Regions from separate parts of the Croceicoccus sp. YJ47 genome, predicted to be linked through region 1. Evidence: predicted binding sites of a transcription regulator. Region 1 holds the regulator's gene; each other region holds the start of a gene.
What was found. Region 1 encodes LexA, which represses DNA repair genes until DNA is damaged. Its sites were predicted from a motif close to GTTCCNCNCTTGTTCT; they were not measured.
Positions count from the first base shown of each region.

Region 2: a site for LexA is predicted at 2,563-2,578, ahead of radA (DNA repair protein RadA). Genes of this name have one in related genera too.
Region 3: a site for LexA is predicted at 8,377-8,392, ahead of JD971_RS14030 (ATP-dependent helicase). Genes of this name have one in related genera too.

Region 1 is NZ_CP067087.1:2,553,632-2,564,145, reverse strand. Features, by position in the region: gene JD971_RS12500 (peptidylprolyl isomerase) at 1-580, shown strand, start outside; partial or broken gene JD971_RS12495 (anthranilate synthase component I family protein) at 585-2,110, shown strand; gene JD971_RS12490 (phosphodiester glycosidase family protein) at 2,107-2,877, shown strand; gene JD971_RS12485 (aminodeoxychorismate/anthranilate synthase component II) at 2,874-3,485, shown strand; gene trpD (anthranilate phosphoribosyltransferase) at 3,482-4,444, shown strand; gene trpC (indole-3-glycerol phosphate synthase TrpC) at 4,441-5,229, shown strand; gene moaC (cyclic pyranopterin monophosphate synthase MoaC) at 5,226-5,717, shown strand; gene JD971_RS12465 (molybdopterin molybdotransferase MoeA) at 5,717-6,904, shown strand; gene lexA (transcriptional repressor LexA) at 6,991-7,668, shown strand; gene JD971_RS12455 (ComEC/Rec2 family competence protein) at 7,702-9,972, opposite strand; gene gltX (glutamate--tRNA ligase) at 10,001-10,514, shown strand, end outside.
Region 2 is NZ_CP067087.1:3,268,705-3,279,218, reverse strand. Features, by position in the region: gene dnaJ (molecular chaperone DnaJ) at 1-156, shown strand, start outside; gene JD971_RS15980 (patatin-like protein) at 166-2,481, opposite strand; gene radA (DNA repair protein RadA) at 2,593-3,969, shown strand; gene JD971_RS15970 (CvpA family protein) at 3,981-4,553, shown strand; gene JD971_RS15965 (iron-sulfur cluster assembly scaffold protein) at 4,550-4,981, shown strand; gene alr (alanine racemase) at 4,987-6,057, shown strand; gene phaR (polyhydroxyalkanoate synthesis repressor PhaR) at 6,157-6,753, shown strand; gene proS (proline--tRNA ligase) at 6,895-8,427, shown strand; gene JD971_RS15945 (M28 family metallopeptidase) at 8,494-9,858, shown strand; gene JD971_RS15940 (ATP-grasp fold amidoligase family protein) at 9,828-10,424, opposite strand; gene JD971_RS15935 (hypothetical protein) at 10,418-10,514, opposite strand, start outside.
Region 3 is NZ_CP067087.1:2,900,235-2,910,748, forward strand. Features, by position in the region: gene JD971_RS14005 (N-formylglutamate amidohydrolase) at 1-925, shown strand, start outside; gene JD971_RS14010 (SapC family protein) at 1,176-1,955, opposite strand; gene JD971_RS14015 (FAD-binding oxidoreductase) at 2,107-3,540, opposite strand; gene JD971_RS14020 (hypothetical protein) at 3,785-4,279, shown strand; partial or broken gene JD971_RS14025 (DEAD/DEAH box helicase) at 4,552-5,995, shown strand; gene JD971_RS14030 (ATP-dependent helicase) at 6,049-8,364, opposite strand; gene JD971_RS14035 (hypothetical protein) at 8,492-9,124, shown strand; gene rsmD (16S rRNA (guanine(966)-N(2))-methyltransferase RsmD) at 9,206-9,748, opposite strand; gene JD971_RS14045 (pseudouridine synthase) at 9,745-10,514, opposite strand, start outside.

The sequences.
Region 1 (10,514 bases):
CACGAGCGATCCGCAGATCGCCGCCGGCGCCAATGGCGAAACCTACATCATCTTCGCCCCCGGCAAGATCACCCGGTCCGCCCCGCCCGCCTTTGCCGAGCTACGCCCGACGCTGCGCAACGATTATCGCCGGGAGCAGGGCAATATCGCGGCCAGGCGCGCCGCCGACAACGTCCTGAAGGCGATGAAGGGCGGCAAGACGCTGGCGCAGGCGCTCGCCGCGCTCGATCAGAACGTGCCGCCGCCCAACCCGATCAGCCTGTCGCGCCGTCAGCTTATGGCGAGCGGACAGCAGGTGCCGCCGCCGCTCGCGCTGATGTTCACCATGGCCGAGGGATCGGAAAAGCGGATCGAGGCGCCGCAAAATGGCGGCTGGTTCATCGTGGCGCTCGACGATATCGAAACGCCGGAACTGGACGCGGACGATCCGCTGATCGAATCCACGCGCGGGGAACTCGCGACATTGCGCGGCAACGAATATGCCGAGCAGCTCAACCGCGCGATCCGCAATTCGCGCGATATCCGCCGCAACGACAACGTCATCGCCGCCGTGCGCGAACAGCTCGCCGGGTCGCGCTGATCCGATGGTGGCGGCAGGAACGAGCAACGGGCGGGATCACGACGAACGGGCGCGCGACAATTTGCGGGCGGGAAAATCCGGCGTGGTCTGGCGCCGCATCATCGCCGATTGCGAAACTCCGGTGGGCGCCGCGGTCAAGCTGATGCAGGCGGAGCGCGGCGATTTCCTGCTCGAATCGGTGGAAGGCGGGGAAATACGCGGGCGCTACAGCCTCATCGGGCTGGACCCCGATCTCGTCTTTCGCGCGAAGGGGACCGGCGCCGAAATCAATCGCGACTGGCGGCGGGATCGCGACGGTTTCGCCGCGATGGACACAGGCCCGCTCGACAGCCTGCGCTCGCTGGTGGCCGAATGCACGTTCGACATGCCGGACGACTTGCCCCCGGCGCTTGCCTGCCTCGTCGGGTATTTCGGGTATGAAACCATCGGCCTTGTCGAAACGGTAAGCCGGCCCGCACCCAATCCGCTCGACCTGCCCGACATGCTGTTCGTGCGGCCGACGGTCCTGCTCGTGTTCGACAGCTTGATGGATGCGGTGTTCTGCATCGCGCCGGTGTGGGCAGGCGATGCGGCGGACGATGCCGTCGCCGTCGCGGTGGAACGGGTGGAAACCTGCCTAGCACGGCTTGCAGGTGCCCGCCTTCCCCGCAGCGATGCCGAGCCGTTCCATCCCGAGATCGCGGCGACGCCCTGCGTGCCCGCCGAAACCTATCGGGACATGGCGCTCCGGGCGAAGGAGTACATCACCGCCGGCGATATTTTTCAGGTCGTTCTGGCGCAGCGTTTCACGACGCCGTTCGAACTGCCGCCGCTGGCGCTCTATCGCGCATTGCGGCGGATCAACCCCTCGCCCTTTCTCTATTTCCTCGACCTTCCCGGCTTTGCGCTTACCGGGTCCAGCCCGGAAATCCTCGTGCGGGTCCGCGACGGCGAGGTCACGATCCTAGGATTGCCGGAACCCGCCCGCGCGGCGACACGCCGCAGCGCGATGCCGCCAACCGCGCCGAACTGCTCGCCGATCCGAAAGAACGGGCCGAGCATCTCATGCTGCTCGACCTCGGGCGCAACGACGTGGGCCGCGTGGCGCGAGCCGGAACGGTGGAGGTGACCGACAGCTACGCGGTCGAGAATTACTCCCACGTGATGCATATCGTATCGAACGTGGTCGGCAGGCTGGATGCAAGGCACGACGCGGTCGATGCGCTGTTCGCGGGGTTTCCGGCCGGCACGGTAAGCGGTGCGCCCAAGGTCCGCGCGTGTCAGATCATCGCGGAGCTGGAGCCGGAAACGCGCGGCGCCTATGCGGGCGGGGTCGGCTATTTCGCGCCGGATGGCTCGGTCGACAGCTGCATCGTGCTGCGCACCGCCGTGGTGAAGGACGGGACCATGCACGTGCAGGCCGGCGCCGGCATTGTCGCCGACAGCGACCCCGCCGCCGAACAGCGCGAATGCGAGGCGAAATCGGGCGCGCTGTTCGCCGCGGCGCGCGAAGCGGTCCGCATGGCGGGAGAGCCGGACTACGGGCAGTGACCGCCGCAAGGCTCGGCATTGTCACGGTCCTGATCGCGCTGTCCGCATGCGGGGGGCAGGACGCACCCGAACAGACCGCACCCCCATGCCGGACCGAACGGTTCGAGGGCCAGCGCTTCACCCATTGCATCGCCGATCCCGAACGGCACGAAATTGCGCTCTATCTCGACGGCGCGGATGGCCGTCCGCTCGAACGGTTCGGGGCGCTGCGCGATCTTCTGGGCGATGTGGCGGGCACGATCGCCTTTGCCATGAATGCGGGCATGTATGGCGAGGATCTGCGCCCCATCGGCCTTTTCGTCACCGATGGCGAGGAGCGCGTCCCGCTCAACCGCAATGCGGGGCCGGGCAATTTTCACATGGCTCCCAATGGCGTGTTCTATGCCGACGATGCGGGATGGCACGTGGCGACCACGGCGGATTATGCGGCGCGCAGCCCCAGGCCGCGGATCGCCACGCAATCGGGGCCGATGCTGGTGATCGCCGGCAAGCTGCATCCGGATTTCAGCGAAAACGGACCCTCCCGCCACTTTCGCAACGGTGTGGGCGTCGATGCGGACGGAAACGCCCATTTCGTGATCAGCGACGACATGGTGTCCTTCTACCGCTTCGCCCGGTTCTTTCGCGATGTCGCAAAAACACCCGATGCGCTCTATCTCGATGGGGCGGTTTCGGGATTGTGGGACCCTGCGGGCGAACGAATGGATGCCGCCCCGCCGCTTGGCCCCTTGATCGCAGTGCGCAACTCCGCAAAGGCAGAGCCATGATCCTCGTCATCGACAATTACGACAGCTTCACCTGGAACCTCGTCCATTATTTGATGGAGATGGGCGGCGAGGTCGAGGTCGTGCGCAACGACGCCATCACCGCCGCCGGTGCGATGGCAAGCGGGGCGTCCGGCTTCCTCCTCTCCCCCGGCCCGTGCACCCCGAACGAGGCGGGGGTGAGCCTCGATCTCGTCGCGGCATGCGCCGATGCGGGGCGCCCGCTGCTCGGCGTGTGCCTCGGCCATCAGGCGATCGGTCAGCATTTCGGCGGCACGGTGGTGCGCGGCGGCTTGATGCATGGCAAGACATCGCCGGTGACGCATCACGCGGACGGCGTCTTTGCCGGGCTGCCCTCGCCCTTCATCGCGACCCGTTACCACAGCCTCGTGGTGGAGGACGTGCCGGACTGCCTCGTCGTGAACGCATGGACCCCGCGGCCCGAACAGGACGGCATCCACGCGATGGGATTTCGCCACCGCGACCTGCCCATCCATGGCGTGCAGTTTCATCCCGAAAGCATCGCGACCGAAAACGGCCATGCCCTGCTCGCTAATTTCCTGCGCATGTGCGGCATTGCGGCGACCGTGCCGGCAAGGGTGACGGGATGACGCTCTCGCTCCTCGAAACGAGTGAACTGTTCGGGCGGATGCTCGACGGGTTGATGCCGGACACCGACATTGCCGACACGCTCGTCATGCTGGCCGAGCGGGGCGAAACGGCGGAGGAAATCGCGGGCGCCGCCACCGCCATGCGCGAACGGATGCTGCCGGTCGCCGCGGTCGAGGGGGCCATCGACGTTTGCGGCACCGGCGGCGATGGGCAACACAGCCTGAACGTGTCGACGGCGGTGGCGCTGGTCGTGGCGGCGGCGGGTGTGCCGGTGGCGAAACATGGCAACCGCGCCGCGTCGAGCAAGGCGGGCGGTGCCGATACGCTGGAAACATTGGGCCTCGACCTCGCGCGGGCGGGGCACCGCGCCGAAGCCACGCTGCCCGACCTCGGCATCGCGTTCCTGTTTGCGCAGGCCCACCATCCCGCGCTCGCCCGGATTGCCCCCATTCGCCGCGAACTGGGCCGCCGCACGATCTTCAACCTCATCGGTCCGCTCGCCAATCCGGCGGGCGTGCGGCGGCAATTGATCGGCGTCGCGCGGCCGGAATTCGTGCCCACCTATGCCGATGCGATGCGCCTGCTCGGCACGGAGCGTGCGCTGATCGTTTCGGGGATGGAGGGGCTCGACGAATTGTCGATCGCCGGGCCGAGCCGGGTTGCGACGATCGGCATGGATGTGCCGGACACGCTGACGCCTGCCGATGCCGGCCTGCCGACCCATCCGCTCGATGCCATTCGCGGCGGCGATGCGGTGTATAACGCCGACGCGCTCCGGCGGCTGGTCATGGGCGAAAAGGGCGCCTATCGCGATGCGGTCGTGCTGAACGCTGGCGCCGCTTTGTGGATTGCGGGCATGGTCGGCGACCTCGGCGCAGGGGCGGAGGAAGCGGGCGAAACCATCGACAAGGGGCTGGCGAACGCGCTCCTCAATTGCTGGATCGACACGGTCAAATGACGAACAAGCTCATCGAAATCTGCGATAATACCCGGGCGCAGCTTGCCCAGCGCAAGAAGGAAAGCGCGATCGATGCGCTCGACCTCGCGGCGCGGGGGCGGGAACCTGTGCGCGGCTTCGAAAGCCGTCTGCGCGAAGCGGCGCGCGACGGGTTCGGCCTCATCGCCGAAATCAAACGCGCTTCCCCGTCCAAGGGCTTGATAAGACAGGATTTCGACCCCGAATCCCATGCGCGCGATTATGCCGCCGGGGGCGCGAGCTGTCTGTCCGTGCTGACCGACGAAACCTATTTTCAGGGGCACGCCGACTATCTCGTTGCTGCGCGGCAGGCCTGCTCCCTCCCCGTGCTGCGCAAGGATTTCATGGTCGATCCGTGGCAGGTGGCAGAGGCGCGGGCCATGGGGGCCGATGCGATCCTGATCATCGTCGCCGCGCTCGACGACGGGCAGATGGCGGAGATCGAGGCCGCCGCCCTCGAACGCGGCATGGATGTCCTGATCGAGGTGCATGACGAGGACGAGATGGAGCGCGCGCTGCGGCTGCGCTCGCGATTGTTGGGCGTGAACAATCGCGATCTGCGCAGTTTTGTGACCGATCTTGGCGTGACCGAACGACTGGCTGCCCTCGCCCCGGCCGATGCGTTGCTCGTCGGGGAAAGCGGCATCGCGACCCACGCCGATTGCGAGCGTCTCGCGCAGAGCGGCGTGCGCTGTTTCCTCGTCGGCGAAAGCCTCATGCGGCAAGACGACGTGGAGGGTGCGACCCGGCGCCTGCTCCACGGATGAGCGGGCTCACCCATCTCGATGCCGAGGGCAATGCCCGCATGGTCGATGTCGGCGCCAAGCCGGTGACCCGCCGGGTTGCAACCGCATCGGGCCGGATCGTCATGTCGGCAGAGGCGCGCGATGCGATCCGGCAAGGCACGGTCAAGAAGGGCGATGTGCTTGCCACCGCGCGGATCGCGGGCATCATGGCGGCAAAACGCACGGGCGACCTTATCCCGCTGTGTCATCCGCTCGGCCTTGATTCCGTGCAGGTCGATTTCGCATGGGAAAGCGATGCCCTGCGCGTGACGGCAACGGCCTCCATCTTTGCGAAAACCGGCATTGAAATGGAAGCGATTACAGCATGCTGTGTCGCATTGATGACAATCTACGACATGGCAAAGGCCATCGACAAGGGCATGGTCATCGACGCGGTCCGGCTGATCGCGAAGGATGGCGGCAAATCGGGTCGCTGGCGAGCCGAAGGGTTCGAGGATTTCGAACCGTGATGCCGTTGCTCGACCTCGAAGAGGCGCAGCGAAGGCTCCTCGCCATGGCCGCGCCGACACAGGGCGAGACGATTGCCGTCGAGGCCGCCGCCGGGCGCTATCTCGCCGCCCCGCTCCTTGCGCAAAGGACACAGCCGTCGGACCCGCTTTCGGCGATGGACGGGTGGGCGGTGCGAGCCGCCGACATGCCCGGCCCGTGGACCATTATCGGGGAAAGCGCGGTAAGCCATCCCTTTGCCGGCGACATCGACGCGGGCCATGCGGTGCGCATTTCGACCGGCGCCATCGTCCCGCCGGGCGCGGATGCGGTGCTGGTGCAGGAAGAATGCCGCCGCGATGGTGATACGCTGCATTTCGAAGGAACGCCGCCCGATCCGCTTGCCCGCCATATCCGGCCGCGCGGGCTGGATTTTACGGAAGATGCGGTTCTTCTGGACGCTGGCGCGCGGTTGAGCCCGGCCGCGCTCGCGCTCGCGATTGGCGGGGGGCATGGCACGGTGCCGGTGCGCCGCCGCCCGCGCGTGACCATCATCGATTGCGGCGATGAATTGCGCGCGCCGGGCGAACCGCTCGGTCCGGGTGATTTGCCGGCCAGCAACGGGCCGATGCTGGCCGCGATGTGTGGCGAACTGCCCTGCGATGTGACGCGCCGCGGACCCATTGGGGACGAGCGCGAGGCGCTCATCACCGCGTTCGGAGCGGCGGACGATGCCGATCTGGTGATTACCAGCGGGGGCGCATCGGTCGGGGATCACGATCTGATCCGGCCGACGCTGGAATCGATCGGTGCGGAACTCGCATTCTGGCGCGTGGCGATGAAGCCGGGCAAGCCGGTGATGGTCGCACGCCGGGAACGGCAGATCGTCCTCGGCCTGCCGGGCAATCCGGTTTCCTGCTTCGTCACGGCGTTTCTGTTTGCCCTGCCCCTGATCCGCGCGATGAATGGCTGCACCGCCCCCCTCCCCACCCGGCAGGTGATGCCGATACGCGGTTCGCTCGGACCGACGGGGAAAAGAGCGGAATTCATTCGCGCGCGCATTCGCGACGGCGCGGCCGAACCGCTGCGGCTCCAGGATAGTGGCGCGATCGCTCCCTTGGCCATGGCGGATGCGTTGATCATTCGTCCGGCACACGCAAAAAGCATCCAAAATGGAGCCGAAGTGTCTATTTTTCGCCTATATGGTTAGAAGGGCGATTGACGGCGTTCCGTTTGTTGCCTAACTGTTCCTTATTCGTTCACGGATTGATTTCGTAGAACAGGAGGAACGAACCAATGCTCACGCGCAAGCAGCATGAATTGCTGGTGTTTATTCAGGATCGGCTCGACGAAACCGGGATCTCCCCCTCATTTGAGGAGATGAAGGACGCCATCGACCTGAAGTCGAAATCGGGTGTGCATCGGCTCATTTCCGCATTGGAAGAGCGTGGCTTCATCCGCCGCCTCCCCAACCGCGCCCGCGCACTCGAGGTGATACGCCAGACCGATCGTGCCGGCGCCGCCTCGAAGGAAGAGCCTGGAACCGTCGTATCCCTGAACCGCAAGGGTGGCACGCCTGCACCCGCGAATGATGTCGTCGAGATCCCGCTGCATGGCCGGATTGCCGCCGGCATGCCGATCGAGGCGCTGGAGGATCAGCAGATGCTGCCCGTGCCGGCCGCATTGCTCGGTGCGGGTGAGCATTATGCGCTCGAAGTGTCGGGCGATTCCATGATCGAGGCCGGGATCTTCGATGGCGATTTCGCGCTTGTCCGCCGCACCGAAGAGGCGCGCGATGGGGAGATTATCGTCGCACTTGTGCATGGTGTGGAAGCGACATTGAAATATCTGCACCGCGATGCCGGAAAGGTCAGGCTTGATCCTGCAAACGCAGCGTATGAGGCGCAGGTTTACGACGCTCGCGATGTGCAGGTGCAAGGGCGCCTTGCCGGGCTCCTGCGGCGGTATCACTAAGAGGAAGTCGTTAAGCCGAGAAAGGCGCCTGCGTCATTTCATCGCCTGTGCCGCTGCCCCGCTCCGGCGCCACCCATGCCCATCGCGAGGATTTCGGGCATAGGCGATCGCCCCGCTCTCGAAATCGTAGGTCATGCCGCCCCTGCGCGTAAGCAGGGCACGATCCGCCTTCAAGATGCGCGGCCTGCATGCGCCGGGCAGTTTCCATTCGGCGATCACGATATCGCTGTCCGCACATGCCGTGACCATCGCCCTGTAATCGACGGTCGCCCGGCGCTGCGACACCATGATGCGCCGTTGTCGCATTTCGAACCGGCAAAAGGCCCGGTTGCATTCCGCCCCGGGAATATCCCTGAGCTTGGCGTAGTTGCCGACGTCCGGATCGACACCCGCCTGTTCGAGCAGCGCATCGCGCGTAAACCCGGCGCGGTCGCGTAACAGGTAGATCCGTCCGCCCTCGTCCGCGATGGCGACATGCCGGCCTTCCGCCGCGATCATGAGATCGGGCGCGGGCTGCATCGCCAGCATGACGACGCCCGTGCCCATCGGAATCAACCCGTACAATCGGATGCCCCCCGACCACAGCGCACACCAGAAAAACCCCGCGGCAAAGAGAAGGATGGACCATAACGGCGGCTGCGCCCGCAGGATCACCGAATTTTCCGAGCCGGAAGCGAGGAACGCAATTTCGATCAGCGCCTGCAGCGCCCACCCCGTTGCCATCCACACCGGGCCGCCCAAGCCTATGAGGTCGAGCGTGAGCGACAGGCCGAGCAACGGCATCACCAGCGCGGTCGTCAGCGGAATTGCGACCAGATTGGCGAACGGCCCGAACACCCCGGTGCGATGAAAGTGAAAGAGGACGAGCGGCGACAGGCATGCCTCGACCACCAATCCCGTCAGGAAGAGAGCCACGACCGGCCTCCACCACCCGCGCCCCTCTTCGCGCCGGGCGAGGAAATCCTGCATTCCCGCGCTGTTGTGGAAGGCGACGATGGCGACCACGGCGGCAAAGCTGAATTGAAAGGACGGGCCGACCACCGCCTCCGGCCAGAAGAACATGATCGTCATCGCCGCAATCGCGATCAGGCGCAGGGAAAGCGCCTGCCGCCCGATCGACAGCGCGAACAGGACGAGAAACGACGCGATGCACGCACGGATCGTCGGCAACGCAGCACCGGTGAGCAAGGTGTAGCCGAGCGCCGCCCCCGCCCCCACGGCCCCCGCCAGGATCGGCAGCCGCCAGCGCAACGCGACCGCGGGAAACAGCCCGCCGATCCGCATCACCACGAACCAGGCGATCGCCACCACCGCCCCGACGTGCAGGCCGCTGATCGAAAGCAAATGCGCGAGCCCGGCATCGCGCATCGCCTGCGCGCTGATCTCGTCGATGGCGCCGCGGTCGCCGCTCGCCAGCGTGGCGCCGATGGCGACGGCGGCGGGGTCGATACCGGCGACCGTGCTCAACCTTTCACGCACATGACGGGCGAGATCGCGGCGCCACGCACCCAGCCCTGCGCCCTTTTCGGCTTCACTGGCGGCATCCCCGCCCTCCCCCGGCGTGAGCAGGCGCGGCGGGTCGAGCGCCGATCCCGTGGCTGCCACCCCATCGAACCATGCGACCCGCGCGAAATCGTAAGCGCCCGGCAACACCGGATGCGTCGGCGGGGTCAGCCGTGCGCGCACCGCGATATTGGCGCCTTCCCTCAGGAAAGGGCGGTCATCCTCCGCCTTGATATTGATGCGCGCGCGGATCGTCCGCTCCTCCCGCGGGTCGCGCGTCGCGATCAGCAGCCGCACGCGATTGCGCGAAGGCTGCTCCTCGCGCTCCAGCACGGTTGCCGTGATCGGCGCCACGACCGGCCCGCCGATGGGCTGCGTCCCGACAAGTTCGGACCGCGCCCAGATGAGCGCGAGCCCGACGGCAAACATCGTCGCCAGCCCGATTGCCGCACTGCGCACCAAAGCATGCGAACCATCGGGGGCGTGCGTGGCCACAACCCCGGCGATCACCCCGCAAATGCCGAGCGCGAGCAGCCATTCCGCCGCGCCCGGCAAAACGAACCAGGCCCCGATTCCCGCCAGCATCGCCACCGCGAGCCATGGCATACGCTCGAACGGCCGCGCGTTCAGAAAGGCTTCGACGCGGTTCAGCAGGCTGGACAAACTGCCGCGCTTGCCCCATTGCCGCAAACGCGAAGACGATGGCCCCGCGGCATGCGGCGCGCCATCCGGTTCGCCCGCAATCGGGATGCCGGATCGCCCATCGAAGGCGTCGGGTTTCGGAAATTGCGGCGCGACCATGGGATTATTGGATAGGAAGCGGCACCAGATGGCAAGCGGCAGCGTTACAGGCTCCACCGACAGTCCGGCGGACACGCCCGAGACCAAGCGCCCGGTGGTCACCCGATTTGCGCCTTCGCCCACCGGTTTCCTGCATATCGGCGGCGCACGGACCGCGCTGTTCAACTGGCTTTTCGCGCGCCATCACGGCGGCCGCGCGCTGCTCCGGATCGAGGATACCGACCGCGCCCGTTCGACCGAGGAGGCGATCGACGCGATTCTGGACGGGCTGGACTGGCTCGGCCTCGATTACGACGACCCGCCCGTGTTTCAGTCGCAGCGGGCCGAACGCCACGTCGCCGTCGCCAACCGTCTGCTCGATGCAGGGCACGCGTACAAATGCTATGCCACGGCCGAAGAGCTCGAACAGATGCGCGCCGAGCAGCGCGCGGCGAAGAAGCCGCTGCGTTACGATGGCCGCTGGCGTGACCGGGATCCCGCCGATGCGCCGGCGGATGCGCCCTATGTCGTGCGGCTGAAAACGCCGGAACAGGGCGAAAGCA
Region 2 (10,514 bases), 720 kb from region 1:
GGCGATCTGGTCGTGGAGGTAAATGTCGAAACCCCGCGTAAGCTGAGCGCGAAGCAGAAGGAGTTGCTCCGCGAATTTCAGGACACCGAAACCGGCGCCGAATGCCCGGATTCGCGCGGGTTCTTCGAACGTATCCGCGACAGCTTCACAGGCTGATCGCCGGATTTACGTGTCGAATTTGTCGGCGATCTCCGCGCGGAGCCGGGCGATGAGGGCGGGGTTGCAATTGCCGTCCTCATCCTCCTCGTCGAGGATTGCGGCGAATGCGTCGCGCTTCAGATCGCGCAGCATCTGCGGTGGCAATGCGTGCTCCGCGTCCAATGTCGAGGCGGTGATGTCGATCAGGCGGTCGGCGCCCTGAAGCCTGCCCCACAGGTAATCGTTCTCGCGATAGGCGCGGGAAAAGAACGCGCCGAAGCGGTAGAATTCGACGCCGCGCAACGTCTGCGCCGCGCCGCCCGAACGGATCGCATTGGCATCCTCCGGTGAAATCCGGTCCACCTTGATCGGGTCGAATTCGTCGGGCCCGCGCCCGCCCAGGATGGGAAGCGTGGCGATGTCGTAAAAGGGAAAGCCGAGATAGCTCAACAGCAGCGTGCGGCGCACCTCGCGCGGCAATTGCGCCATCGCATCGGCGAGCATGGCGTCGACCTCGGCATCCGTGCGCCTGAGATCGCGCCGGTCGGCGAGCCGGGCCATCGCGCGTTCCGGATGGCGCAGTGCATCGGACGCCAGCGCGGCAAAATCCTCGCCCAGCGTTTCGACCTGCTCCAGCTCGCCATAAAGCGCGAGCGCCTTGAACACGGTGTCGCGCGCGCCCTCGCGCTCCGCCGCGGTGAGCTGCCCGCCGATCCCGCTCTCCCCCACCGGTAGCAGCCGCCGCGCCAGCAAGCGAAGCCGCCGCACGCGGAATGCGATGTCATGGGTGCGGAAGAAGGAGATGGCCGCCTCGCTCGCCCCGCCGCCGTCCGCGGCAAGCCGGTCCAGCCCGGCTGCATCGAAATGACGGGTCAACGCATCGACGATCGCCGCCCTCGGCGGTGCCTCGTCCGGATTGGCGCGGCGGATCGTTTCGGCCAGCGTATCGATGATGCGCGTATATTTCGCCTTGGCATAGCCGTGAAAAGCAAAGCCGGATTGCTTGGCCGCGGCCTGCTGCGCCTTGTTGCGCCATCTGCCGAGGCGCGCGGGCGTCGGGCGGTCGAGGAACAGCGTTCGCCCGAACAGCCGGTCCACTGCGGCCTCTACCTCCGGGCGGAGGGCATCGACGATGGCGCGGGCACGCTCCGCCTCCTCGGAATGTTGCGCGATGCGTTCGATATCGTCGCGGATCGGCTGTTCGCGCGGGATGGAGGATAGCGCGCCGAAGATCGTGCTGAAGAAACCGGTGCTGCGTGGCTCGGCCTTGGCATTGGCATGTTGCGGCGGGTGCGGATCGATATAGACGAAGCGCCGGTCAACCTCCCGCATGGAGGGCCGGTTGTCGAGTGCGCCGATCGCCTCTGCAAACGGGCGTCCGGCAAGCACCGCCCCGTCGATGAGCGCGACCTCCTCGATATCCCCGCTTGCAATATGTTGCGGCATGATGCGCCGCAGGAACCGTTCGCGGCCCGGCCATTCGGCGCCGCGTTCCTGCAACAACGTGTCGATCTCGCCGACGCGCAAGGGTGGGAAGGCGCCGGGAAAGCTGGCCGTGGCGCGCGCGGCGAACACGAGCTCGGGCCGCGCCGCCAAGCGTCCGTCGCCGCTTCGCGCACGGAAAGAAATCGGGAGGCGATGTTCGGCCTCCACCGCGAAATCCGGGCTGTGCAGTTTGAGGACGCTGCGGTGCCCGTGAAAATCGGTCGCGGTGACGAACAGGTCGATCGGATGGCGCGGCGGCAACAGCGGCGGTCCCGCGATCTGCGCATCCATGGCCAGCAGCGCATCGTCGATGAGCCGGGAAAAACCGATGCCCGAAAACGGCGGCGCGAACCAGCGCGAGCGCATGAGCCGCGACAGTTTCTCCCGCAGTTCCGCACGCGTTTCGGGCGCCACGGTGCGGTTGATGGCATTACCCGGCCGTTTCAACGTCCATTTGACCAGCGGCGTCGCCCAGAATTTCGAGAGCCGGTTGCGCGCCATCGCATCCGGCGCGATCAGCAGGTCGCTATCCGCCTTTTCAAGCCAAAGTCGCGTCAACGGATCGAGCGAACGCCCGCTCACGAGCGCCTCTGCGAGGAACACCGCGTTCATTCCCCCCGCGCTCGCCCCGGATAATATGTCGGGCAACACGCGCAGCCGCGTCTCCCCTTTTTCCGCAATCAACGTCAGCAGCCGGTGATAGGCACGCTGCGACCCGGTTTGCGGCCGCTCGTCGAGACGGAACGCGCGGCTCGCCTGCGCCAGTTTCCAGACCTCTTTCGTGATGCCGTGCATGTAGACGGCGAGGCTGACGCCGCCATAGCACACGAGCGCGATCCGCAGTTCCTTTTCCCGCATGGCCACGGTGATGGCAGGCCCGCGCCGCGATGAAAAGACCTGCGTGAAAACGGAGGGTGCGCTTTACCGCAACGTGGTTGTGTTCCCCTCCTGTTCCGGGTAGGCGAGGCCATGGCAAAGACAAAGCGCAAATATGTATGCCAGGCCTGCGGCAGCGTATCGCCCAGATGGCAGGGGCAATGCGGCGATTGCGCCGAATGGAACAGCCTTGTCGAGGAGGCGGCACCGACCGTCTTTTCCGCAAAGCACGACCTTTCGGGCGGGGGGCAGACGATCCGTTTCGTGCCGCTCGACGCGCCGGTCCCGCTCCCGCAACGGCGCCCGACGGGTCTTGCCGAATTCGATCGCGCACTGGGCGGCGGCTTCGTGCCGGGTAGCGCCATATTGATGGGCGGCGATCCGGGCATCGGCAAATCGACCCTGCTGCTACAGACCTGCGCGACGGTGGCGCGCTCGGGCGGGCGCGTCGTCTATATCAGCGGGGAGGAAGTAGCCGGGCAGGTGCGGCTGCGCGCCGAACGGCTCGGTCTTTCGGACGCGCCGGTGAGCCTTGCGGCGACGACATCGGTGCGCGACATCCTGACGACGCTGGGCGATATGGAGCCGCCGGCACTGCTCATCATCGATTCCATACAGACCATGCATTCCGACCAGATCGAGGGCGCACCCGGAACGGTGAGCCAGGTGCGCGGCTGCGCGCTCGAACTCATCCGCTATGCCAAGCGGAACGGGGTGGCGATGGTGCTGGTCGGGCATGTCACCAAGGATGGCAATATCGCCGGACCGCGCGTGCTCGAACACATGGTCGATGTCGTGATGAGCTTCGAAGGCGAGCGTTCGCATCAATATCGCATCCTGCGCGCGTTGAAGAACCGGTTCGGCGCGGTCGATGAAATTGGTGTTTTCTCGATGGAAGGGGCCGGCCTTGTCGAGGTCACGAACCCGTCCATGCTGTTCCTGTCGGGCCGGGACGAGCCGCTCGCGGGAAGTGCGGTGTTCCCCGCGCTCGAAGGGACGCGCCCGGTTCTGGTCGAGATTCAGGCGCTCATCGTGCGGTTGCAGAGCGGGGCGACGCCGCGCCGCGCGGTCGTGGGGTGGGACAACGGGCGCATGGCGATGCTGCTCGCCGTGCTGGAGGCGCGGTGCGGGCTCAATTTCTCCTCGGCGGAGGTTTATCTCAACGTGGCGGGGGGATACCGGCTGACCGATCCGGCGGCGGACCTCGCCGTGGCGGCGGCGCTGGTATCCGCCTTGTCGGAACGGGCGTTGCCCGCCAAATCGGTCTGGTTCGGGGAGGTGTCGCTGGCGGGTGAGATTCGGCCCGTGGCGCATGCGCCGCTGCGTCTTCGCGAATCGGTGAAGCTTGGCTTCGACCGTGCATTCGGGCCAGGTTCGGTGGCGGAAAAGGGCGAAAAGGTTGCGGGCGCGCGCTTTCACCCGATGCGGCAATTGCCAAATCTCGTTGACCATGTGGTGGGGAGCCAATAGCGGATAACGCCATGACGGCATTCGATCTCGTGGTGATTATCATCGTCGGTTTTGCGGCGGTGGGCGGCTTCATGCGCGGGTTCGTGCATGAGATACTGGCGCTTGCCGCGTGGATCGCCGCGATGATCGCGATTTCCGCGCTGCATACGCCGCTGACGCAATGGATGCTGCAGTATATCGACACGCAGGCGAGCGCGGCCGTGCTCGCATTCGCCGTATTGTTGATGGTGCCCTATCTCATCGTGAAGCTGATCGCGCGGTGGGCCGGGTCGCGTGCGCGCAATTCGGTGCTCGGCGCGGTGGACCGGATGCTGGGCCTGGGCTTTGGCATCGTGAAGGGGCTGATCATGGTGGTGCTGGCCTTTTCGGTGCTGGTGCTGGGATATGACACGATCTGGGGTGTGGAGGGGCGGCCCGACTGGATCGCCAAGGCGCGCAGCTATTCCTTCGTCAACGCGGCCAGCATCGCACTGGTCGAGGATATCGAGCAGCGCCGCGCCGCTTTTCGCGAGCAGGCGGACGATGAAGACGGCGAGGACGACATGGAGCGCGTGAGCAGCGAAGTGGACGCCGCGACCCGATGAACGCGCACCGGCTCTATACGCCCGCCGTGCTGGCCGCGGCGACCCGGCTCGCATCCTTTACGCTGGATCTGCGCTTTTCCATTCGCGGGGAGGCCCGTTCGCCCAGCTGCGGCAGCCGGGTCGAGCTGGGCCTGTTGCTCGGCGAGGGCGGCAAGATCGCCGAGGTCGGCATCGCGGCCCATGCCTGCGCCGTGGGGCAGGCGGGCGCGGCGGTCTTTGCCGAGCATGCCGCGGGCCGCGACGCGCAGGACATTGCGGCGGCGAATGCGGCGATGGAGGAATGGGTGCGCCGCGACGGGCCGCAGCCCGAATGGCCGGGGCTCGACCTGATCGCGCCGGCACGCGCCTATCCGGGGCGCCACGGGGCGATGTTGCTGGCGTGGAACGCGGCGGCGAACGCGCTTCGCCCGATGGTTCGCGAAGGGTGAGCGGAATGAAGACGCCGCTCGCGAATGGCGATGAGCCGGCCGTGCCGCTTCCGCCGCCGGCCTTGCGCCTGACTTTTGACGAGGACGCGTTGGCGGCGAACTGGCGCGCGCTGGACCGGTTGTCCGGGCGGGCGACGGCCGGGGCGGCGGTGAAGGCGGACGGCTACGGCACTGGCGCGCGGCGGGCGGCGCGCGTTCTGTGGGAGGCAGGCTGCCGTCAATTCTTCATCGCCCACTGGCAGGAGGCGCCCGATGTCATGGCCTCCGTTCCGGCCGAAGCAGTCTCGGTGCTCCACGGCCCTGCCACGGATGAGGAAGCGCGCTACGCCCGGGCGACCGGATTGCGCCCCGTGCTCAACAGCCTGACGCAGGTCGACCGATGGCTTGCGACCGGCGGCGGGCCATGCGATCTCATGATCGATACGGGGATGAACCGGCTGGGCCTGCGTCCCGACGAATGCGGCGATGCCAGGTTGCAGCAATTGCAGGTCGGCACGCTGATGTCGCATCTCGCCTGCGCCGACGAGGATGTCGCGGCGAATGCGCGGCAGCGCGATGCGTTCGCAGGCCTGCTGCACCGGATCCCGCATCAGCGGGCGAGCCTCGCCAATGGTGCGGGGATCGCATTGGGCGCGGATTACCATTTCGACCTCACCCGGCCCGGCCTTGCGCTTTATGGCGGGGTGCCGCGTCCCGAACTGTCCCCGCATATCCGCCAGGTCGTCACGCCCGAGGCGATGATATTGCAGGCCCGCCATGTCGCCGCGGGCGATACCATCGGCTATAACGCGACGTTCACCGCGCAGCGCAACATGCGCGTGGGCATCGTGTCGCTGGGCTATGCCGATGGGTATCTGCGCTGCTGGAGCGGGAAGGGCGGCTTCGTGTCCGATGGCCGAACGCTCCCGGTTCTGGGCCGCGTGTCGATGGACATGACCGCGATCGACCTCGGCGATAGCGGCATCGGGGAGGGGGACTGGGTCGCGGCGCGTTACGACCTGCCGGAGGCGGCGCGGACCTGCGGCCTGTCGCAATACGAACTGCTCACCGTGTCCGGGCCGCGCCTTCGGGGGTAAGCGGCGCTTGCCCCGTCAATGCTGCGCATGCTAAGAGCGTGTGCAGCAACGTGAAAATCCGCAATCCGGCGGGATCGTTCAGTACTGATGGGCATGGATATGGCGGAAAAGAAGCGCGAAGATGGTGTCATCATCATCAAGAAATACGCCAACCGGCGCCTGTATAACACCGACAGCTCCAGCTATATTACTCTTGATCACCTGTCGAAGATGACGCGCGAAGGGGTCGAGTTTCAGGTCGTCGACGCGAAGAGCGGCAACGACATCACGCATCAGATCCTGACGCAGATCATCATGGACGAAGAGGCCGCCGGCGGATCGCAGATGTTGCCGGTGAGTTTCCTGCGCGACCTGATTTCGATGTACGGCAATTCGATGCAGTCGATGATCCCGCATTATCTCGAAATGTCGATGCAGCATTTTCGCGAAAACCAGATGAAGATGCGCAAGACGTTCGAGGAAAGCCTCGGCTCCAATCCGCTGGCCAAGCTGGCGCAGCAGAACATGGCGATGTTCACCGCCGCGACCAATGCGTTCATGCCCGGCGCCGCGCAGCCCGGCGGAGCGCCACAGGGCGAGGACCGGCCCGACGGCGACGCGAGCGCGACGACCGACGAGGGCAAGGAGGCGGAGCTTGAAACCCTGCGCCAGCAAATGGCCGAGATGCAAAACCAGCTGAACAAGCTCATCAAATAGCACGCCACGCTTGGCAAATGGAGCGCTTGGGAATAGGGCGTTCCCGACAGGGGTGCGGCAGGACAGCCGTCACCCCTTTATTGATATGCTCTATACCCGAGGTACGCAGTGGCCGCCAAGACCGACGCCCAATTTCCGACGATTCGCCATGCGCTGGACATCAAGCGCGAGGACGATTTCGCCGCCTGGTACCAGGCGGTCGTGTCCCAGGCGGATCTGGCCGAGGAATCGGGCGTGCGCGGGTGCATGATCATCAAGCCGTGGGGCTGGGGCATCTGGGAACGGATTCAGCGGCTTCTGGACGAGCAGATCAAGCTGACCGGTCATGACAATTGCTATTTCCCGATCTTCATTCCCCTCTCCTATTTCGGGAAAGAGGCGGAGCATGTCGAGGGTTTCGCCAAGGAAATGGCCGTCGTCACCCATCACCGGTTGAAGGCGGAGGACGGCAAGCTCGTCGTCGATCCCGATGCCGAGCTTGAGGAACCGCTCGTCGTGCGGCCGACGTCGGAAACGGTAATCGGTCACGCGATGCACCGTTGGGTGCAGAGCTGGCGCGATCTTCCGCTGAAGATCAACCAGTGGGCCAATGTCGTGCGCTGGGAAATGCGCACGCGCATGTTCCTGCGCACGAGCGAATTCCTGTGGCAGGAAGGGCATACCGCCCACGCCGACAAGGCCGACGCCATGGACGAGACGCTTAAAATGCTCGAAGTCTATCGCGCCTTTGCCGAGGACGTGCTGGCCATGCCGGTGATCGCGGGCGAAAAGCCGGAGAACGAGCGTTTTCCCGGCGCCGATGCGACCTTCAGTATCGAGGCGATGATGCAGGACGGCAAGGCATTGCAGGCGGGCACCTCCCATTACCTCGGCACGACCTTCGCCGAGGCCGCCGACATCCGTTACCAGGACAGCGAGGGGCAGCAGCAGCTTTGCCACACGACGAGCTGGGGCGTGTCCACCCGCATGATCGGCGGCGTCATCATGACCCATGGCGACGATGACGGGCTGGCCGTGCCGCCGCGCGTCGCCCCGCATCAGATCGTCATCCTGCCCTTGCTGCGCGGCAAGGACGAGGACGCCGACATCATCAACTATTGCGAGGAAGTGCGCACCGCGCTCATCGGGCAGGACGTGTTCCGCGAGCCGATCCGCGTGCTGGTCGATCGCAAGCCCGGCAAGACGGCGGTGAAACGCTGGGGCTGGGTGCGCAAGGGTGCGCCCGTCATCATCGAGGTCGGCCCCCGCGACATGGAGGGCGAAAAGCTTTCGGTCCTGCGCCGCGACGCGCTGTGGCGCGAGGATGATGGAAAGCCCGATTTCGCCCTGCAGGACCGCCACGATTTCGTGTTCTGCGCCGGCGGTATCCTCGCGGAGATTCAGCAGACCCTGTTCGAGCGCGCCCGCGAACGGCGCGATGCCGCGATCCGTTACGACGTCACCGATTTCGAGACGCTGGCCGATCATTTCCGCGAAAGCGAGACGAAGCCGGGCTGGGTCGCGGTGCCGTGGTCGCGTCCGACCGGTGCCGCGCTCGACGCGATTGTGGAAAAGCTGAAAACGCTGAAGATCACGATTCGCAATTCCGCGCTTGATGCCGACGTGCCCGATGCGCCGTGCTTCTTTACCGGGGATAAGGCGGTCGAGACGATCTACATCGGCCGCACCTACTAGGCGGGTTTGGCGCGCGGGCGATCGCCTGCTCTTGCCGCAGGGCAAATTGGCGGGCATCGTCGCGTAATGAAAACCATCGCGCTTCTGTCCGCCCCATTGCTCATCTCGCTCAGCGTCGTCCCTGCCTTCGCGCATGATCCGTCGCCCGCATCGTCGGTCGCCGCCCCCGTATCGCAGGACCGTCTGCGCGCCGATGTCGAAAGCCTGGTCGGTTTCGGCACGCGCCATACGCTTTCGGAGCAGGACAGCGCGACGCGCGGCATCGGCGCGGCCCGCCGCTGGGCCGAGGCGGAATTCCGCCGTGCGAGCGAGGCGTGCGGCGGCTGCCTCACGGTCGTCACGCCCGAACGCATGGTGTCGGGCAATCGCATCGAAACGCCGGTGCGCCTCGTCAATGTCGTGGCGATACAGCCCGGCACCGAGCGTCCGGACGAGGTCGTGATCGTGCAGGCCCATATCGACAGCCGCGCCAGCGACGTGATGGACTGGAAAAGCGACGCGCCGGGCGCCAATGACAATGCATCGGGCACCGCGCTCGTGCTCGAAGCGGCGCGCACGCTGTCGCAGCATGACTACCCCACCACCATCGTTTATGCCGCGCTTTCGGGTGAGGAACAGGGCCTTTACGGCGGTAGCCTGATGGCGGATTACGCGCGGGAGCAGGGCTGGACCGTGAAGGCGGTGCTGAACAACGACATCGTCGGCGGCTCGCACGGTTCGGACGGAAAGACGGACGATACGCATGTCCGCGTCTTTTCAGAAGCGCTGCGCTCCGATTCCAACGACGAATTGCGCAGTGCCATGCGCCGCAACGGCGGCGAGAACGACAGCCCGTCGCGCAATCTGTCGCGCTATATCGCCGGCATCGCGAGCGCCGACGCAGATGATACGCTCGCCGTTCGTCAGATATATCGGGCCGACCGCATGGGGCGCGGCGGCGATCAATTGCCGTTTCAGGCGATGGGCTATCCCGCCATCCGTTTTTCCGTCGCGGTCGAGGATTACGAGCACCAGCATCAGGATCTGCGCACCGAGGATGGCGTGACCTACGGCGACACGGTCCAAGAAATGGATTTCCCTTATCTCGCCAAGGTGACGCGGCTGAACGTCGAGACGCTGGCCGCGCTCGCGCAGGCGCCGATGCCGCCGCGCGTGTCCGCCGAAGCCGCGGTGCAGACCTTTACCACGGTGCAGTGGACGCCGAGCGAGGGGGCGACGGGCTATCGCATCTGGCGCCGGCGGACCGACGATGCGCAGTGGGAAATGCTGCGCGAAACGGATGGCGCGACGCATATGGTGACGCTCGACGGGTTGCGCGGCGATGACTGGATCGTCGGGGTCAGCGCACGTGCCGGCGAGGCGGAAAGCCCGGTCGCCGCGGCGGTTCCGGGCGGCGCGTTCTATCCGCTCGACACTTCCGAGGGGGAGTGAACGGTCCGCGCGTCAAGGCGCGCGACCGGATCTTGCGTCGATAGCGCGAGCGCCCAGAGCCCGCCCAGCGCAAGGTCGGTCGCATCGTCCAAAAACCGGTCAAGCCCCGATCCGGGGTAGAAACAAAATTCGCCGAACACCGGGCGCCCGTGCAATTCGTAGAAATCCACGCGCACGAAGGACATCGCGCCCGACAGCATTTCCGCCGCCTCGATCATCGCGTCGAGGCTGCGCGGACGGGGAAGCGCTGCGCCGCCATCGCGCCGTTTCCAGTCCCGGTCATGCAGGTGCCAGCGATGCCGCCCCCCGCCGCGCCCGGTGTGCACCTGCACATGGGTGGCCGCGCCGCCGAACACATAGATCTTGTAATCCACCGGCAGCGTGTCGCCATCGCCGAGCCACCCCTCGATCAACAGCCCGCGCGGTACATCGCGGTAAGCCCATTCGTCGAGCCACGGCGAACGCAGCCAGCGATGCGCATGACGGCGCACGGCATCCCACCGCCCCGGCGCCAGCGACGGGCTGAGCGCGCGATACTGATTGCAGCCGTGCCGGGATTTCAGCATCGCGCGCCCCGACACGGGCGACCGCGCGGCAATGCCGGCCCCTCCCACGCAAGCGGCGCCACCCAGTCGGAGCCGAGGCGGCCAGCAACG
Region 3 (10,514 bases), 350 kb from region 1:
CGATACTCCGGCAAGAGCCGACCGGGACGATATGGCGCAGTCCGGCGGCTCGATCCCGGGGCTCGCCCGTGCCGCGTTCACCGTTCATCCGGGCCGCCGGGCCGGCCTGCCGCTTCTGATCGCGGTGCCTCATGCGGGGCGCGCCTATCCGTCCGCGATCCTCGACCATATGCGCGATCCGGGCGAGGCGATGGTCCGGCTCGAGGATCGGCATGTCGACGCCATCGCGCGCCGCGTCGCGGAAAAGACCGGCGCGGCGCTGCTCATCGCGCAGGCGCCGCGCGCGATGATCGACCTCAACCGCGATCCGGGCGACATCGACCCGGCGATGTTCCGCGGCGATCGCACCGGGATGGTGGCGGGGGCGCGTTCGTTGCGGGGGCTGGGCCTGTTTCCGCGGCGGCTTTCGGGGATGGGCGACATCTGGCGCGGGAGCATTCCGGCGCATGACGCGGAGCGCAGGATCGGTGCGATCCATGCGCCGTATCACGCGTGCCTTGCCCGGATGCTGGCCGACATCCGGGAGCGTTGGGGCGAGGCGGTCCTGCTCGACCTGCATTCGATGCCCTCGCTCGTCCCGGTGGATGGCGGCGGACCGGCCGCGACCCATGTGGTCGGCACGCGGTTCGGGGGCAGCTGTTCGGGCGATTTTGCCGCGGCAGCGATGCATATGCTGGAGCAGGGCGGGGTGGAGGCGGCCTTCAACCGGCCCTATGCCGGTGGATATGTGCTCGACCGGCATGGCGATCCGCGTGGTGGGGTTCACGCGATACAGCTGGAAATCGACCGCGCGACCTATCTCGGCGGCGATCACGCGCCCCGCGAGGACGGGGTGGAGCGGCAGGCCGGCCTCATAGCCGATCTGGTCCAGGCGCTGGCGGCGGTGGCACGCGAACGGGCCGCGCGTGCGCAGGCGGCAGAGTAGCAGACGGCGGAATAGCCAAGAAAAAACCACCCCGCGCAACGCGCGAGGTGGTCAAGGTTCAGGGAGGTGGCGCCAATGGCGCCTGTCTGCCTACCATGAGGGAAACCGGCGAGAACGACTCCTCAGATAGGTCGATTGTCGGATCGTGACAAGCCTGCATCACGAAACAAATATTTGTTTTTAACGGGAACAAATTCGCCGGCCGCGTTTTGCGCGCGGTCAGCGATGTCCTTGTCCGTGTGAAATGACCTCAGGCGTTGGCGGTCTGCGACACGGGGCCCTTGCCCTGGTTCACCTGACGCCCGAAGATTTCGCGCGTCAGATCGAGCGAGAAAAGATGCGCATAGACCAGCGACAGCAGCCCGTTCTGATTCCATGTACGGAGCTGATCGCCGCGCATTTCGCGCAGCTTTTCCTGATCCACCATCTGGAAACCGCGATAGATGAACGGGTCGCTGCTTTCGTCGCGGCGAATGGCAACCTCGCCATCCATGAGCAGGTCGTGCTTCTTCAGCTCCTGCATGAAGGCGGCGGTGCGCTGTCCGGCCTGCTCGAACTGTTCGTTGAATTTGAGGATGTTCTGCGTCGCGGTGCTGGGCTGCCCCTCGTCGTTGAACAGCCGCTCGCCTTCGTCGAATTCACCGACAAGATCGCTCGACGGGTCGTAGCACAGCGAAAGCTGATCCGTGTCGGGCGACAGCTTGGCGAGGAGAAAGGGATAGCGGCGCGCATAGGCCGGGACATAGGCGGGCGTCGTCATCGTGCCTTCGTCGTCGAAGAAGGTATTGATCCCCTCGTTCAGCCCCATCAGCGCGAGCGGAACCGGATTGTCGCCGGACGAGAAGATGATGGGATAGTTGCGCTGCGCCGAGGGGAATTCCTCGACCGTGAGCGGAACGGCATGCTGCTTCGCGAGCCAGGGCGCCTTTTCCGTGCTCTTCGCGCGAAAATTGCCGTGTTCGTTGCTGTTGAGCGGAACAAGGCCGTTGTAGAAGATCGGCAGGTTGGCGTTTTGCGGCGCGCTGGCCATAGGAATTCTCCGGTACAGACAATTGAGCTTCGGGTGATTGCGAAATATCGTGCGGGGACGGTGGCCGCCCCCCGGATGGCATGGCGCTTTAGGCGAGCGGTGCAGGCGGTGCAAGGCGGTCGCATCGCAGCCCACGCGCCCGCCAGCCGCCTCAGATCAGCTTGCCGGGGTTCATGATATTAGCGGGGTCGAGCGCGCGCTTGACCGCCGCCATCACGTAGAGGGCTGCCGCCGCATGCGTGTCGCGCAGCGTGTCGCGCTTGTCCTGCCCGATGCCGTGTTCGGCAGAGATCGAGCCGCCCCATTCGCCGACCCGGGCATAGACGCGGCGGCTGATCGCCTTCCCGTCCGCAGCCTCCCACGCGGCTTCCTCGGCACCATCGGGCGCGATCACGTGCAGGTGGATATTGCCGTCGCCCAGATGGCCGAATCCCACGACATCGTGGTCGGGCCAGTCGGCGGCGATGTCCCCGGCGATGAAATCCATGAAGTCGGGCATTTTCGCAACCGGCACGGAAATGTCGTGCTGCACCGCGGGGCCGCGCGCCTTTTCCGCGGGCGCGATCGTCTCCCGCAACTGCCAGAACGCCTCGGCCTGCGTTTCATTCGCGGCGATGGCGGCATCCTCGACCAGCCCGTCCTCGAACGCGGCCATCATCGCGGCCTCCACCCGGTCGCCCAGCGTGTCGGCGCTGTTCTCGTCCGCCACGAATTCGAGCAGTGCGTGCCAGCCATGCGCCTCCTGCAGCGGCGCCTGCGCATCGGGGAGATAGGCGATCACATCGTCGAGACAGGCTTGCGGCAACACCTCGAACCCTTCGAGCGCGTCGCCCATCGCATCCTCGCAATGGAGGAGGAGCCGGCGCGCCTGGTGAAGGTCGGGCACACCCGCCCAGACCACGCGCCGCTCCGCGACTTCGGGCGAAAGGCGCAGCACTGCGGTGCTCACGATGCCGAGAGTCCCTTCGGAGCCGATCCACAATTGCTTGAGATCGAAACCGCGATTGTCCTTCTTCAATGCGGTCGTGAGGTCGAGCACGCGCCCGTCGGGCAGCACGACCTCGATCCCCGCGACGAGGCTGCGCATCGCCCCGTGGCGCAAGACCTGCGTCCCGCCCGCGTTCGTCGCGATCAGCCCGCCGACCGTCGCCGAACCCTTCCCGCCGAGCGAGAGGGGGAAGCGCAGCCGCTCCGCCTCCGCCGCTTCGTGAAGGGTTTGAAGCACGACGCCCGCGCCGCACCGCGCGGTGCGTGCTTCGCCGTCGATGGTCATGGCGTTCATCCGGCGCAGCGAGAGCAGCAGCGCATCGCCGCTTTCATCGGGCGTCGCCCCGCCGACCATGCCGCTGTTCCCGCCCTGCGGCACGATCGGCACGCCGTTTTCGGCGCACAGGGCTACGATGCGCGAAAGCTGCGCCGTGTCCGCAGGCTGCGCGAGCGCGCGCGCGCGGCCCGTATAACGCCCGCGCCAATCGGTCAGCCAGGGGTCCATCGCATCCGCGTCGCGGCTCAACCCCTTGTCGCCGAGGATGTCGTGCGCGTGTGCGAGAAAGGTTTCGTGATCGTGGTCGTTCGCATTCGTCATGGCACCGCGCCTTGCCATATCGCGCGCGCCATGTCGCCCCCGTTTGCGGGTTGCGGGCGGCTGCATCGCGCGCACTGCCCGCGAATTTGTGATGCCGTCGAATTTTCCCACTAAATCCGAAAGGTTAAGCCATCATTCAAGGCGCAAAGCCCAGACCGCCCCAAATTGCATGTTGCACCTGCACAGCAGCGGTTTCATAGCTGTTGTCGTTCAACCAGTACGGGGTGGGTTTCGGACAATCATAATGGCTTTCGACGTTCTCTGGATTGCGCCACTTTCGCTGCTGAGCGGGGCGTTCGCGATCGGCGCGGCGGAGATGGGCTGGAACACGAACGAGGTGGAGGACGCCATCCATGCGCCCGGCGACGATCTCACATTCGAACAGACGCGCAGCCGGATCGTCGTGCGCGTCACGCCGTTCGGTTCGCAGAATCGCGATCCGCAGCGGCAGGCTGTCACGCAGTTGCGGCCGCTCGACGGGAAGAGCGAGGAATGCCTCCCGCTCGCCGATGTCGCGGGTGTGCGGCTGGGGCAGGGGCGCCTGCTGCTCTTCATGCGCGACCGTCGGATCTACAGCGCGAATTTCGAACGCTCCTGCCCTGTCGAAAGCTTTTATTCCGGCTTTTACGTGGAACGACCGAGCGACGGGCGCATCTGTGCCGGGCGGGAGGAATTGCACGCCCGGTCCGGCGCCGACTGCACGCTGAGCAGTTTTCGCGGCATGACGGCGGAGGATTGACGCGTCCGCATGCACGGAAATACGAGGAGAACTTGACTTTTTCCCGCTTTGCTCCATAGCCGCGCGGACGGTTCGCCGCAGTGATATGGGGTCCCGATCCGGGCCTTTCGAATGCCGGCATGTCCCGGCTTGCCGCCGAAGCCAACAGGGATGCGGGCATAATCGAATGCCCCGCGGCCTGTTGCCGTCCCATCGTTGCCGCCCGCCCATCGGTCGGCCAACCCGGTCCGGATGCGACCGTTTTTCGTATCCCTTATAAATAGAGTGCCTCAATGAAATTTGCCGATCTCGGCCTTTCCGAAGAATTGCTGAAATCGGTCGAAGCTACCGGTTACGACGAGCCCACGCCGATTCAGGCGCAGGCGATCCCGTCCGTGCTGATGATGCGCGACCTCATCGGCATCGCGCAGACCGGCACGGGGAAGACCGCGGGCTTCGTGCTCCCCATGATCGACATTCTCGCGCATGGTCGTCGCCGGGCCCGCATGCCGCGCTCGCTCATTCTGGAGCCGACGCGCGAACTCGCCGCGCAGGTCGCGGAGAATTTCGAGAAATACGGCGTCAATCACGATCTGAAAATGGCGCTGCTCATCGGCGGGGTGCAAATGGGCGACCAGGTCCGCGCGCTCGACGAAGGGGTCGACGTGCTGATCGCGACGCCGGGCCGGCTCCATGGATCTGTTCGAGAGGGGCAAGATCCTTCTCACCGGTTGCGACCTGCTCGTCATCGACGAGGCGGATCGCATGCTCGACATGGGCTTCATCCCCGACATCGAGAATATTTGCACCAAGTTGCCGACGCAGCGTCAGACCCTGCTCTTTTCCGCGACGATGCCGCCGCCGATCAAGAAGCTGTCGGACAAGTTCCTCTCCAATCCCAAGCATATCGAGGTGGCGCGCGCCGCGACCACGAATGTCAACATCACGCAGTTCAAGGTGCCCGTCACCCCGCGGGGCAAGCGCGGCATGCTGCGCAAATTGCTGAAGGAAGACAATGTCCGCACGGCCATCGTGTTTTCCAACCGCAAGACCACGGTGAAGGAACTGGCCAAGAACCTGCAAAGCTATGGCTTCAAGGCGGGCGAAATTCATGGCGACATGGACCAGTCGAGCCGGACGAAGGAGCTGGAACGGTTCAAGGCGAGCGAGATCGACATCCTGTGCGCGAGCGACGTCGCCGCGCGCGGCCTCGACGTCAAAGGGGTGAGCCATGTCTTCAACTATGACGCGCCCTGGCACCCGGACGATTACGTGCACCGCGTGGGCCGCACCGGCCGTGGCGGGGCCAGCGGTCGCGCTTTCACCTTCGTCACCGACGCCGATGCCGAAGCGCTGCGCGAGATCGAGAAGCTGACCGGCACAAAGCTCGAAAGCTTCGAAGATGCGCAGGACAAGCCTGTGAAATCGCAGAAGAAAGATGCGGAGCCTGCGGCCGATGAAACGGCCCGTGCCCCCGAACAGGACATTTCCGAAAAGGAAAGCGGCGAAAAGCCGAAGCGCACCCGCAGACCGAAGCGGCAGAACGCCGACGACCAGCAGTCCGCGCCGCCACCGCGCAAGGAGCGCGCCGCACGGTCCGAAGACGATACCGCCGCGCCCCGCGCAGCACCGGCACCTGCGCCCGCGCCGAAGCGTGAGGCAAAGGCGCGGACGCCCGAGCCTGCGGGCGAGTGGAACGGGCCGGTTCCCGACTTCCTCGCGGTATCGGCGACCTGAGCCGCTCTTGCGGCCCTTCCGCCCGGTAATCGGGCAGAAGGGCGTGCGCGGCCTCAGGCCAGTTGCACGAAGCTGTCGATCACGCGCTTGACGGTTCCGCTTTCGAACGCGATTTCAAGCTTGTTGCCTTCCTGGCCCTGCACCTCGCCATAACCGAACTTGTCGTGGAACACGCGCTGTCCGATGGCGATGTCGGAGCGCGGCTTGGCTGCAAAGCTCGCCGCGCTGCGCCGCGATTCCGCGATGCGCTTGGGCGCGGCGTCGAAATTGCCGGCGCTGGCCCGTTTGAAGCCGGGGCCGCGCGTCTGCGTGCGCGATGGCCGCGCCTCGGCAACATGGGCAAAGGGATCATCCCTCTCCGACCAGTTCGCGCGCCATAGCGATGCGCCGCCCGACATGGTGGTTTCCGCATCGATCATGTCGTCGGGCAATTCCTCGATAAAGCGGGAGGGGATCGCGCTGTTCCATTGCCCGTAGATGCGGCGATTGGCGGCATAGAGGATGGTGCAGTGCCGCCGCGCCCGCGTGATCGCGACATAGGCGAGGCGGCGTTCCTCCTCGAGCGAACGGAGCCCCCCTTCGTCCAGCGCCCGCTGCGACGGGAACACCCCTTCTTCCCAGCCAGGCAGGAAGACATAGTCGAATTCCAGCCCCTTGGCCGCATGGATCGTCATGATCGTCAGCGTGTTTTCCTGGTCCCCGCGATCGTTGTCCATCACCAGGCTGACATGTTCGAGGAACGCGCCGAGCGTCTCGTAATCCTCCATCGCGCGGGCGAGTTCGGACAGGTTTTCGAGCCGTCCCGCCGCCTCGGCGCTTTTTTCCTTCTGCAACGCCTCGGTATAGCCCGATTCGTCGAGCACGGTGCGCGCCAGCTCCGCAGGCGAGAGCGTCTTCGCCTCCTCGCGCCAGCGGGCGAAATCGCGCATCAGGACGAGCAGCGTATTGCGTGCCCGCGCCGGCAATTCATCGCTGTCGCAAATGTCGAGCGCGGCGGCGGCCAGCGGCATCGCGTTCGCCCGCGCGTGGCGGTGCAGTTTTTCGAGCGTCTTCTGACCCAGCCCACGCTTGGGCGTATTATAGATGCGTTCGAAGGCGAGGTCGTCACTCGGCTGCGCGATGATGCGAAGATAGGCGATCGCATCCCGGATCTCCGCCCGTTCGTAGAAACGAAACCCCCCGATGATCTTGTAATTCAGCCCGATCTGGATGAAGCGGTCCTCGAACTCGCGGGTCTGGAACTGCGCGCGTACGAGGATCGCCGCGCGGTCGAGCGATATGCCGTCGCGCATCATCGTCTCGGCCATTTCGCCGACGCGCCGCGCTTCCTCCGGCCCGTCCCATACGCCGATGACCTTCACCTTGTCGCCGGCGTCCGCCTCGGTCCAGAGTGTCTTGCCGAGCCGTTCGCTATTCGCGCCAATGAGCTGTGAGGCGGCGGCGAGGATTTGCGGGGTAGAGCGGTAATTCTGTTCGAGGCGGATCACTTTCGCGCCGGGAAAATCCTTTTCAAACCGGAGGATATTGGCGACTTCTGCGCCGCGCCATGAATAGATCGACTGATCGTCGTCGCCCACCACGCAGATATTGTGCCCGTCCGGCCCCTTGCTCTGCGCGATCATGCGCAGCCACAGATACTGCACCGTGTTGGTGTCCTGATATTCGTCCACCATGATATATTTGAAACGGCTGCGATACTGCTCGAGGACGTCCGCTTCGCGCCGCAGGATGTTCAGCATGTGCAGCAGCAGATCGCCGAAATCGCAGGCGTTCAGCGCCTTCAACCGATCCTGATACAGGCGGTAGAATTGTTCGCCCCGCCCGTTGGCGTAGGCCTCGTTCTCCTCCGCATCGAGATCGCCGGGGTTCAGCCCCCGGTTTTTCCAGCGGTCGATGAGCCCGGCGAGCTGCTTGGCCGGGAAGCGTTTTTCATCCACGTCGTTCGCCGTGATCAGCTGCTTGAGCAGGCGGAGCTGATCGTCGGTGTCGATGATGGTGTAATTCGATTGCAGCCCGACAAGCTCGGCATGGCGGCGCAGCATCTTGGCCGCGATGGCGTGGAACGTGCCGAGCCACGGCATGCCCTCGACCGCCGGGCCGATATGGTGGCCGACACGCTCGCGCATTTCGCGCGCGGCCTTGTTGGTGAACGTCACGCACAGAATCTCGCTCGGCCAGGCGCGGCGCGTCGCGATGAGATGGGCCATGCGCGCGGTGAGAGCCGCGGTCTTCCCCGTCCCCGCACCGGCGAGCATGAGCACCGGTCCCTCCGTCGTCAGCACCGCATCGCGTTGCGGCGGGTTCAATCCGCGCAGCCACAGCGCTTCGGAATGGTCGTCGGAAAGGCGGGCGGGGGCGGGGGGATCGATATGCGTCACCCGCGAACAGGTAGGGAACGCAGCGCCCCCGCGCAAGCGCCGGTGCAGGCGGGGGCGGAACAATTTGCCGGGGAGGACGTAACTAGGAGGAATGATGAATATACGAAGGAGGACTCACATGAAGAATATCCTGATGGCAGGCGCGGCATTGATGCTCGGTGCGGCCCCCCTGGCCGCGACGGCGCAGGACATGTCGAGCAGCGACATGATGGAAGACAGCGCGTCCTATGAAATGACCGCGGCACAGATGGCGTCCTACGAAGGCTGGCCCGCCAATTATCGCACGATGTACGATGGCTGGCCCATGGACCGCCAGACGAGCTACTGGCTCCTCCCCGAAGCGCAGCAGGCCGATTTCTGGATGCTGGAGCCGATGGAGCAGCAGGCATTCTGGCTTCTCACGACGGAGCAGCGCAACAAGCTCTATGCCATGAACGCGGATCAGCGCGGCGCCGCATGGGATGCCGTCACCACGCAGATGCGCAACCAGATGCAGGGCAATTCCGCATCCGCCAGCAACTCCATGGGCAACAGCACCATGAGCAATAGCGGATCGATGGCCTCGAACAACGGCCAGGTCCGCTATGTGAAGAAGGAAATCGTGCAGGGCGGTGCCCGTGCGACGCAGCCCGCCGATTATCCGGTTTGCAGCGCGACCGTCACCGACAGCTGCATCAACCCCTATGCCGCAGGACAGCGCGGGCCCAAGCCGCTCGACTACTGGCCCGGCAAGCCTGCAAGCGAAATGTAAACGCTATTCAGGTAAGGGGAAAAGGGCGGTCCCGTCGCAGGCGGCCGCCCTTTTTCATGCCCGCCATCGTCGTGCCGGGATTTAGCGAAGGCGGAGGAGGTGCAGGCTGGCCTTGCCGCTATGGCGCACGGTGTCGACGTCGAAATCCTTGACCGAAACCTCCTCGCCGCGTGCGGTTTCGATGCTGATCCAGGCCGACGGCGCGATCCAGCCCAGCCGGTTCAGCCGGTCGAGCGCCACCGATCCCGCGCCCGTGTCATAAGGCGCGTCCATCATGATGAGGTCGGGCTGCTCCTTTGCCGGGCCGAGCGAAAGCACGGAACCCGCGCGCACGTCGCATCGGTCCTGCGCCCGCAGGCTCGCGATATTGCGGCGCAGTGCGCGGATCGCTGCGGCGTCCTGCTCCACCATCAACACCCGCGCCGCACCGCGCGACAACGCCTCGAGCCCGAGCGCGCCGGACCCTGCGAACAGATCGGCGACGAAAAGCCCCTCGAAACTGCCGAGCCGGCTCGTCAGCATGGAAAACAGCGTTTCGCGCGTGCGGTCCGCCGTGGGCCGCGTGGCATCGCCCTCGGGCGCGGTGATCGCACGCCCGCGCCATTCGCCAGCGATGATCCTCATTTTTCGGCCGTGCGCATGATTTGCTTGCGGAACTGGGCGACGTCCGCTCCCCGGATTTCGTCCGCCGCGCCGCGCGGCAAATCGTCCAGCGCGAACGGCCCGTAGGACAATCGCATCAGCCGGGAAACCTGAAGCCCGAGATGTTCGAGCACGCGGCGAACCTCCCGGTTCTTCCCCTCCGTGAGGGTCAGTTCGATCCACTGATTCCGGCCCGTGCGCCGTTCCAGATTGGCATCGATGCTGCCGTAACGCACGCCTTCGATCTCGATCCCGTCCATGAGATCCTCGAGCTGTTCCTGGCTTACGTCGCCGAAGGTGCGCGCGCGATAGGTGCGCGGGATCTCGCTGCTCGGCAATTCCATGGCGCGCTTCAATTCGCCGTCGTTGGTCATGAGCAGCAACCCCTCGGTATTGAGGTCGAGCCGTCCGACCGGCATCACGCGCGGCGCCCCGCGCGGCAGGGCATTGCGCAACGCGTCATAGATCGTCGCCCGCCCCTTGGGATCCCGCTCCGCCGTCAACAATCCGCTCGGCTTGTGAAAGCGGAACAGGCGCGGGGCCTCCGCCGCGCCGACGGCCTTCCCATCCACCGCCACACCGCGCAGCGAGGTCAGCACCACCGCCGGCGTGTCGAGCCTTTCCCCGTCGAGCGTGACGCGGCCATCCTCGATCATGCGCTCGACCTCCCGGCGGGAGGCGACCCCTGCGCGTGCCAGAAGCTTGGCGATACGGTCGCCTTCGCGTTTGGGAAGCGAGGGTTCGGGGC